DNA from 2 places in the Weissella sp. MSCH1 genome. Region 1 is predicted to be linked to the other one. Evidence: riboswitches for the same ligand, from Rfam matches in the RefSeq annotation. Region 1 holds a riboswitch; the other holds the start of a gene.
What was found. Region 1 has a riboswitch for FMN ahead of ACJ28U_RS09945 (ECF transporter S component). Riboswitches for the same ligand answer to the same signal wherever they lie in the genome.
Positions count from the first base shown of each region.

Region 1 (4,214 bases):
ACCCCTTGTTACCGCAGAAGCACTAGATGCATTACGGGCAAAGCAAGATGTTGCGTTGCCATTAATGCCTGAAGAAAGTGGACAATCAGCGTTTGACGTTGATTTGTCTGAGTTAGCTGAAACAGCAGAAAGAGATAATTAATACCTATGGCAGAACGATTGCAAAAAGTAATGGCTCAAGCGGGTGTTGCCTCACGTCGTGCGTCTGAACAATTAATTTTAGACGGTAAAGTGACAGTGAACGGTAAGACAGTTCGTGAGTTAGGTACCAAGGTAGAACCATCAGATAAAATCGAAGTAAGTGGTGAACCAATCGACTCACGAGAAAAGTTGGTTTATTTCTTGTTGAATAAGCCACGTGGGGTCGTTACGACGACAAATGATGATAAGGGCCGTCAAACGGTAATGGATATTGTGGATGAACCAGAGCGTGTCTATCCAGTGGGTCGTTTAGATTATGACACGACCGGTGTTTTGTTGCTGACAAATGACGGTGAGCTCGCGAACCGCTTGATGCACCCAAGTTACCGCATTGATAAGGTCTATGTGGCAAAGGTGAAGGGCATTCCAACGAACGAACAACTTGAACAATTACGTCATGGAGTGACGGTGCGAACAAAGCAAAATGGTCGTTATACAACGTTTAAGGCTGCGCCAGCTCGTGCTGAAATCACGTCGACGAATACCAAGAATCACACGGCAATTGTCAAGTTGACGATTCACGAGGGTAAGTACCACCAGGTCAAGGAAATGATGAAGGCGGTCGGTCACGAAGTATTAAAGTTGACCCGTGAACGTTACGGTATGTTGGATTTGGCAGGGTTGACACCTGGTGAATACCGACCACTACGTTATGAAGAAGTGCAAGCCTTGAAGGCCGGCAAGCAATACCGAAAGTCTGCAGGGCGTTGGTAAGCTAAAAAAGACGGCGTTGGCCGTCGTTTTTTGTAGGAGTAGAGGATGATGGAAAAAGGACGATTAGAAGCATTTAGTGATGGGGTTTTCGCAATTATCATTACGATCATGGTATTGGATTTAAAGATACCATCGAATGGTAATTGGACGGCGATTATGAATGATGCCTGGATGAGCACCTTTTTAGCTTATTTGGTGAGCTTTATTATTACTGCGAGTTTTTGGGTTAGTCACCATCTGATTATCAGCAATTTAAAGAAAGTTGATAGTGGGTTGCTCTGGATTAATGTATTGACACTGTTACCAATGTCGTTGGTGCCGATAACGACTGCGTGGTTTGGTGAATTTCCAAATAGTGTTGCGCCAAGTGTGACTTATGGGTTAGTTTATGTCTTATCGGTGGGCGCGTTGTTCAACTTGAGCCACATTGTGTCGAAGCACATGGCAAATCCAGTTGTACAAAAGCGGATGCGACGGGTGAATCGTAGTCGAATTGGCTTGATTGCAATTGGATTAATCGGCACTGGGTTGGCTTTTATTTGGCCACCAGTCACCGGCGGGATGGTCTTGGTTGTTTCGGGTGGTTGGCTGTTCTTACGGGCAGTCGTTCACGTCAGAGCTTTGGAAGATTTGTAATGGTAAAATTCTGATAGAATATTAACAAACGGGTCATTTCGGTTTGATCAATAATGCTGATATGCACGAAAAACGGAGGTATAAACCATGGCAACACCGGATACAAGAACGGGTCGTAATTTTATGAAGACCGGCGAAGGCATGTATGATTTCGCAAAAAGCCACAAGGTTGCTGGCTGGCCATTGCTATGGAAGCCAATGGGCTGGTTAGGACGTAAGCATTTCAAGAATATTGAGAGCTCGTTGGCTGATGATGAAACAGTTGTGGTGGCCTTTTTAACTAAGATGGCTGGCTTAACGGATGCTGGTGAGCCAACCGGCCGCTATAAGTGGTATGCTTTTGCGCTTGGTGATTCAGGAACGTTGTATTTTGCACATTGGCGACCATTCCATTTGGATTCATTACGAATGACTTTGGATCAAGTGAATACGATTAACCCAGATACGGGTTTAATTCGAGGACGCCTACAAATTCAAACGTTGCAAGGTACCCAAGATTTGACACTGAAGTGGTTTGCACCGCAAATTCGGCGGATTTATGATTTGTTGAATAATGAAAAGCACACATATGACAAGCTCCGTCATAAGGTTGACTTAGATGGTTAATGCGTGGTAAGGTTACACCAATAATTTAATATCTTCAGGGCAGGGTGAAATTCCCGACCGGCGGTAAGCTGCAACGCAGTAAGTCCGCGACCCGCGAATGCGGTTGACATGGTGCGATTCCATGACCGACAGTAAAGTCTGGTATGCAGAAGAACTTATAAATTGACTGGTAATGGTCGGTTTTTTTACGTCGCCCTGGCGTGAAGAAGCCGGCCTTTTAGTATGCCAGGTGGAGGATTTGTTTCATGAACAAGACGCGTCGATTAACGGTTATCGCCTTATTGGCGGCCATTTCGTTTGTATTAATGGTATTTCCACAATTCCCATTAATACCTGGTGCAACTTTTTTAAAGATTGATTTTTCGTTTGTACCGGTTCTGATTGGTGCGCTCATGCTTGATTTAAAGAGCGGTTACGCAATTTTAATTTTACGATCACTATTGAAAGTGCTTTTAAATAATTCGGGTGTGAATGACTACATTGGGTTACCAATGAATATTGTCGCGATGGGTGTTTTATTGACGGTCATTATGTTGATGGTGGGACACCGTGAGTTGACTGTTAAACGCTTTATCGCAGGATCAATCTTGGGAACCGTCGGATTGATGTTGGCAATGGTCATCTTGAATTATGTTTATGCGGTACCGTTGTACGCGATGTTTGCTAATTTCGATATTAAGGCAACGATTGGTCTGGGAACATATTTGCTTTGGATGGTAATTCCGTTTAACTTGATTGAAGGTATCATCCTAACTGCGGTGGCTGGTCTGGTCTTTGTGGCTTTGCGACGGGTCATCACGAACACGCATTCACAATTAAATTAATTCCAATGACGGCTGGTCATGCTGGTGTGTAAAAACCCGCGCAATAGCCGGACACTTTATCCTAAATTGCTTGCACGACTGATATTTCTTCTTTAAACTGAGTAGAAAATAGTGAGAGGTGGTCAAGCAGTTGACAAATGATTTCTTGATCACCCTGTTTTCGGCAGATGAACCTCGCCGGCACAGGGTGATTTTTGGTTTATTGAAGCGTCAAGCAACGGTGTCAACGGAGTATTGGGGTCTGCGTTATGATTTATTGCAAATCTCAGGTTTGATGCCTCGCTTGGACAAGGTAGTTTTTGATCAGCGCATTGCAACGTTGGTAACAGAGGGTCTGCTGTCCGAAGTAACAGAAGGTCAGTACGTGTTGACCGCAGCCGGTCAGGAAGCGCAAATGGCATACCAAACCGCGCATTATGTGCCCGAGCACTTAGCTGTTTTGCTTAAGTATGACGTTCTGACATTTATGCAAGCTTTTTGGCTAGCCAACCAAGTCGTCTCTGAGGTCGCATACGAAAATAAGAAGTACTATCCTTTGCAAATCGATCCGCGCACAATGCTGGCGGTGAAGCAATGGTACGCAAATATGAATTCGCCACGCCTGGTTGCTACGTGGGCCTTAACAATTCAGCGTTTCTTACAGCGTCGGCCGCAAGAGGATGCCGATCGTTTAGTTGCTACGTGGGTCGGTCACAACACACCGGGTCTCAATTTTGAACAACTTGGCTTCCCAGCAACATGGACGGATGAAGATTTTTATTTCTGGCAATTAGATCAGTATGCGATTTGGTCTGAGGAATTACAACGTGGTGCGAATACACCTTTAAAGTTATTGTGGGATGCAGTTGCACACCGGCCTTTGTTGCCAAACAGCGTGCAAGCGTCATATAACGGTGTAATCGCAGGACGTCCGATGGACGAAATGGTGAAGAGTCGCCGATTGAAAGTCGGGACAATTCGTGAACATTTATTAACGGCGGCTATTTGGTTGCCAATCCGTGATTTTCCTTATAAAAACTACTTAACGCCAGATGTTGTGAGTTATTTTGAAGAAAAATTAGTTGGTCCAATTGATGATTGGGAATTTACAACGGTACGGACTTCAGATGATCCACGTGAGTTCTTCTTATTCCGTTTATATGAAATTTACTTAACCAAAATGGAGGTGGCTGCTCGTGGATAAGGAAGCATTGACTGCCGTCTTGACTGACAAGTTTGGTTTTACCAGCTTCA
Region 1 is NZ_JBJMBA010000045.1:78,534-82,747, reverse strand. Features, by position in the region: gene scpB (SMC-Scp complex subunit ScpB) at 1-142, shown strand, start outside; gene ACJ28U_RS09960 (pseudouridine synthase) at 148-915, shown strand; gene ACJ28U_RS09955 (TMEM175 family protein) at 961-1,551, shown strand; gene ACJ28U_RS09950 (hypothetical protein) at 1,639-2,157, shown strand; FMN riboswitch at 2,184-2,315, shown strand; gene ACJ28U_RS09945 (ECF transporter S component) at 2,403-2,981, shown strand; gene ACJ28U_RS09940 (hypothetical protein) at 3,112-4,164, shown strand; gene ACJ28U_RS09935 (RecQ family ATP-dependent DNA helicase) at 4,157-4,214, shown strand, end outside.

Region 2 (4,214 bases), on a different contig from region 1:
TTGTTGATTTTTGCTGATAAGTTGCAAGAAATGAAGACGTTGGATTCGTTTGGCACTAAGAAAGCGACGATGAATTTACGTATTCACGATGGTAAGCCAGTGTATGAAGGGGAGCAAATCGAGATTGGGGGCGATGAGGCTTATTTACCAGTTTCGCGCTATCACTATTTTCATCCAGATGAGCAAGCTTTGGCGGAACGGTTCGGTAAGTAGGGGGATATGATGAAACAGGGAATGACAACATACGTGGTTCGTGATCAATTAGGCACGCATTTTTACGAAACGAATACCATTAGTAATGCTGAAATGTTTGCGCGGGCGCATTCAAATAATGTGCACCGTATGAGCGTTGTTGAGCGCAAAGTTTACTGAGCTGATCAGCACTGTTCTGTTATTCAGGCCAAAATTAGCCGAAATGGCGCAGAAACTAGTATAATAATCACATTAAGTAAGTGATTAGGAGCAAAAGCATGTTAAAGAATCCGTGGCTCAAGATTATCTTGGCAATTGGTTTTGAAGATGGTTGGGTTGTGGGTATTAAACATGCGCACACCCCATTGATGTGGGTCGCAACGCTAATTGCATTGGGATTGTCAATGTTACTGTTTCTAACAGCTAGCGAACAACTCCCGGTTGGCACCGCCTATGCAGTTTTTGTCGGCCTTGGTACCGTGGCAACGGTGGTAACCGGGTGGGTCGTGTTTGGTGATGGTATGACAATTGCGGAATTAGTTTTCTTGGTCATTTTATTAGGCGGCATTATTGGTCTGAAATTATTGGCGGAGGAAAAGGCGTGATGGCATGGATATTTTTAGTCTTAGCAGGCTTGATGGAAGTGTCAGGTGTCATCATGATTAATGAGTGGCAGAAACGCCGCGCCTGGTGGGCCGCCGCTGGTATGGCGGTAGGCGGGGCACTTAGCATTGGCTTACTCACGCTGGCCTTGCGTGATATTTCGATGGGTACCGGATATGCAATCTGGACCGGAATTGGGGCCGCTGGTGGGACAATTGCCGGCATGTTGCTGTACAACGAGTCCCGTGATTGGAAGCGCATTCTGTTTATTAGTATGATTATTATCGGAGCTGTTGGCTTGAAGTTAACGACGGGTCGCGGTTAACTAATTTAAAAAATAACGAATAACGTTGAAGTACCGGTATGACTGCTTTTTAGGGGGTCGTGCCGGTACTTTTTGTTAGGTGCGTCAAAAAATAAGGGTTTACAAATTATTCATGAGAACTGTATGATGGCTGTGTTAAATAAATAATCAATAAATCTTCGGGGCAGGGTGAAATTCCCGACCGACGGTGATGGCGTATGCCTCAGTCCGTGACCCGGGTTGCGATTAAGCAATCCGGTTGATGCAGTGTGAATCTGCAACCGACAGTAAAGTCTGGATGGGAGAAGATATCAAAATTTATCGCGTTAGTGGCTTATTTTTTTGGCCCCTTTACGCAGTTTTTTCGATACCCAAAACGAGGTGTCAGACCGATCAAGGCTTGATCGGACCTGGCAACAGCCCCAAGTTTGCTGATATAGCAGACTTGGGGCTTTTTTACTACCCGGAGTAGTTAGGGGAAACATGGATGATTTAACAATGATGCAGTTAGCGTATCAAGCCGCGCAACAGGCTGATCCGGCCGCAACATGGGAAAACCCGCGGGTTGGGGCGGTTATTGTGAAAGATGGCGCCGTTATCGCGACAGGGTACCATCACCAATTTGGTCATCAGCATGCGGAGGTCGCGGCGATGAATCAGGTGGAACATCAGGCGGATCTGGTTGGGGCCACGATGTATGTCACGCTAGAACCGTGTACGCACGTCGGTAAGGTCGGTGCTTGTGCAGATGCACTCGTGGCGGCGAAGATTGGGCGGATTGTAATTGGGCAAGGCGATCCTAATCCGCACGTCAGTGGCCGGGGTATTGCCAAATTACAGCAGGCTGGTATCGCAGTCACGCTGTTGAACCAGCAAGGTAGTGCGGTGCTAAACCCGGCCTTTCATCATTTTTTTGAAACGCAACGGCCCTATGTCACGTTGAAGTTGGCACAAAGTATTGATGGGTTTATTGCTGCCAAACGGGGACAAGCCACTAAATTAACTGATGACCAAGCGGATGTGGCGATTCATCAGCAACGTGCCCAAATGAGTGCCATTATGGTTGGCAGCGAGACGGCCTTAACTGATGCACCACAACTGACCGTGCGCCATGTCCCAATCACACACCAACAACCGTGGCGCGTGATTGTCGATCGGCGGGGGCGCTTGCAACATCACCCGGCCTTTTTTGATGAGCGAACGTTGATTTATACGACAAACACCACGTTTGCCCAGCGGGTGCCACAAGCGGTGCATTTCGATGGTGAACTAGACACGTTGTTGGATGATTTGGGACAACGTGGCATCCAATCATTACTGGTTGAAGGTGGCGGAGCGCTAGTGCGTGCCTTTCTAGCGACTAATCTCTGGCAACGTTTTGATATTTACCAAACGGACGCTGTGTTAGGAACTGGCATTAAAGGTGTGGTGGGCAATCAAGGCCCCGTTGCAACACAGACACGTGTTGGTAATGCGCTACATCAAGTCATTTACAGGGAGGCGAAGTAATGTTTACAGGAATTGTATCTGAAGTTGGGCAAGTGGTCGCCTTGACTAAGCGAAATGAAAAAGAACGCCGTTTAGCGATTAAAACAGCCTCTGCTTATTTTGCAGACGCAAAACTAGGCGACAGTATCATGGTGGACGGCGTTTGTTTGACGATTACGACATATAACGATCACGAGGCTACTTTTGATGTCATGGTGCCAACGATGGCTGTTACCCGGATGCAAGACTATCAGGTTGGTGAAGTCGTTAACTTAGAGCAAGCCGTACGGGCAGGTGATCGGTTTGATGGTCATTTTGTGTTAGGGCATGTTAATGGGACTGGCACGATTACAACCATGTCACAAACTGACGAAACAGTCTATTTAACGATTACTCCGGCAGACCAGGGGCTGATGCACCAAATTGTTACGAAAGGGTCAATTGCGGTCAATGGTGTGAGCTTGACGGTCGTGACGGCTAGTGCGACGGCATTTGTGATTGCGTTAATTCCGCATACCTTAACGCATACGATGTTGCGTACTGTTCAAACTGGTGACGTCGTTAATTTGGAAACTGATGTGTTAGCGAAGTATTTGACGAAGGAGTAAACAAAATGAATCAAGAAATCCGACAGCGTGTCGAGCGCGCAATTACGGCGCTTAAACAAGGTCAATTGATTATTTTATCGGACGATGCCCAGCGTGAGCATGAGGGCGATTTAGTGGGGTTAGCCTCATTTGCAACAACTGAAAACGTTAACCAGGCGTTACGCGTTGGACGTGGCGTGTTGTGCGCACCGATGTCTGCCGAACGAGCGGCACAATTACAACTCCCTCAAATGGTCGCAACTAATACGGAAAAATTTGGGACGCAGTTCACGGTGAGCGTTGACCACAAAGGGACGACAACGGGTGTATCTGCAGTCGATCGGGCGCAGACGCTGCGGGAATTAGCAAATCTGTCAGCGCAATCAACAGATTTTGAACGCCCAGGCCACATTTTTCCGTTAGTTGCCGTTTCCGATGGCGTGTTAGCACGAGCTGGTCACACGGAAGCGGCCGTTGATTTGGCTAAGTTGGCAGGGGTACCACCTGTCGCCTTTATTATAGAAATTCTAGACGCAGATGGTCGGATGGCACGTGAAACGGCGTTGGCTGATGTGGCATCATCGGAAGAACTAGTGACATTGACGATTGCGGAATTGATTGCGTACCGCCAAGCGTTAGTGGAACGACCAAATCGGATGGGGCCAACGATTAAGCTGCCAAGCGCGTACGGCGAATTTCGTGTAACGGATTATACAGTGGCTGACCGTGAACCAGATTTGTTAATTCAAAGTACTGTGACGACAGATGAAGTGCCGTTAGTTAGATTGCACTCTGAATGTCTAACCGGTGAGGTGTTGGGGTCATACCGATGTGAATGTGGGCCACAACTACACGAAGCGCTCCGCCAGATTGATCAGCAGGGTGGCGCCGTTGTTTACCTGCGCCAAGAAGGGCGTGGTATTGGACTCGCTGAAAAGTTGCGTACCTATGTGTTGCAAGAAAATGGCTATGATACGTTCCAAGCGAACGAACACCTCGGCCATCAACCTGATGAACGCGATTATGCCCAGGCGGCCCAA
Region 2 is NZ_JBJMBA010000032.1:91,017-95,230, forward strand. Features, by position in the region: gene ACJ28U_RS03465 (thymidine kinase) at 1-213, shown strand, start outside; gene ACJ28U_RS03470 (hypothetical protein) at 220-372, shown strand; gene ACJ28U_RS03475 (multidrug efflux SMR transporter) at 471-797, shown strand; gene ACJ28U_RS03480 (DMT family transporter) at 797-1,120, shown strand; FMN riboswitch at 1,271-1,413, shown strand; gene ribD (bifunctional diaminohydroxyphosphoribosylaminopyrimidine deaminase/5-amino-6-(5-phosphoribosylamino)uracil reductase RibD) at 1,583-2,608, shown strand; gene ACJ28U_RS03490 (riboflavin synthase) at 2,608-3,195, shown strand; gene ribA (GTP cyclohydrolase II) at 3,201-4,214, shown strand, end outside.
Region 2: it holds a riboswitch for FMN, as region 1 does, so the genes downstream of both, ribD (bifunctional diaminohydroxyphosphoribosylaminopyrimidine deaminase/5-amino-6-(5-phosphoribosylamino)uracil reductase RibD) here and ACJ28U_RS09945 (ECF transporter S component) in region 1, are expected to answer to the same signal.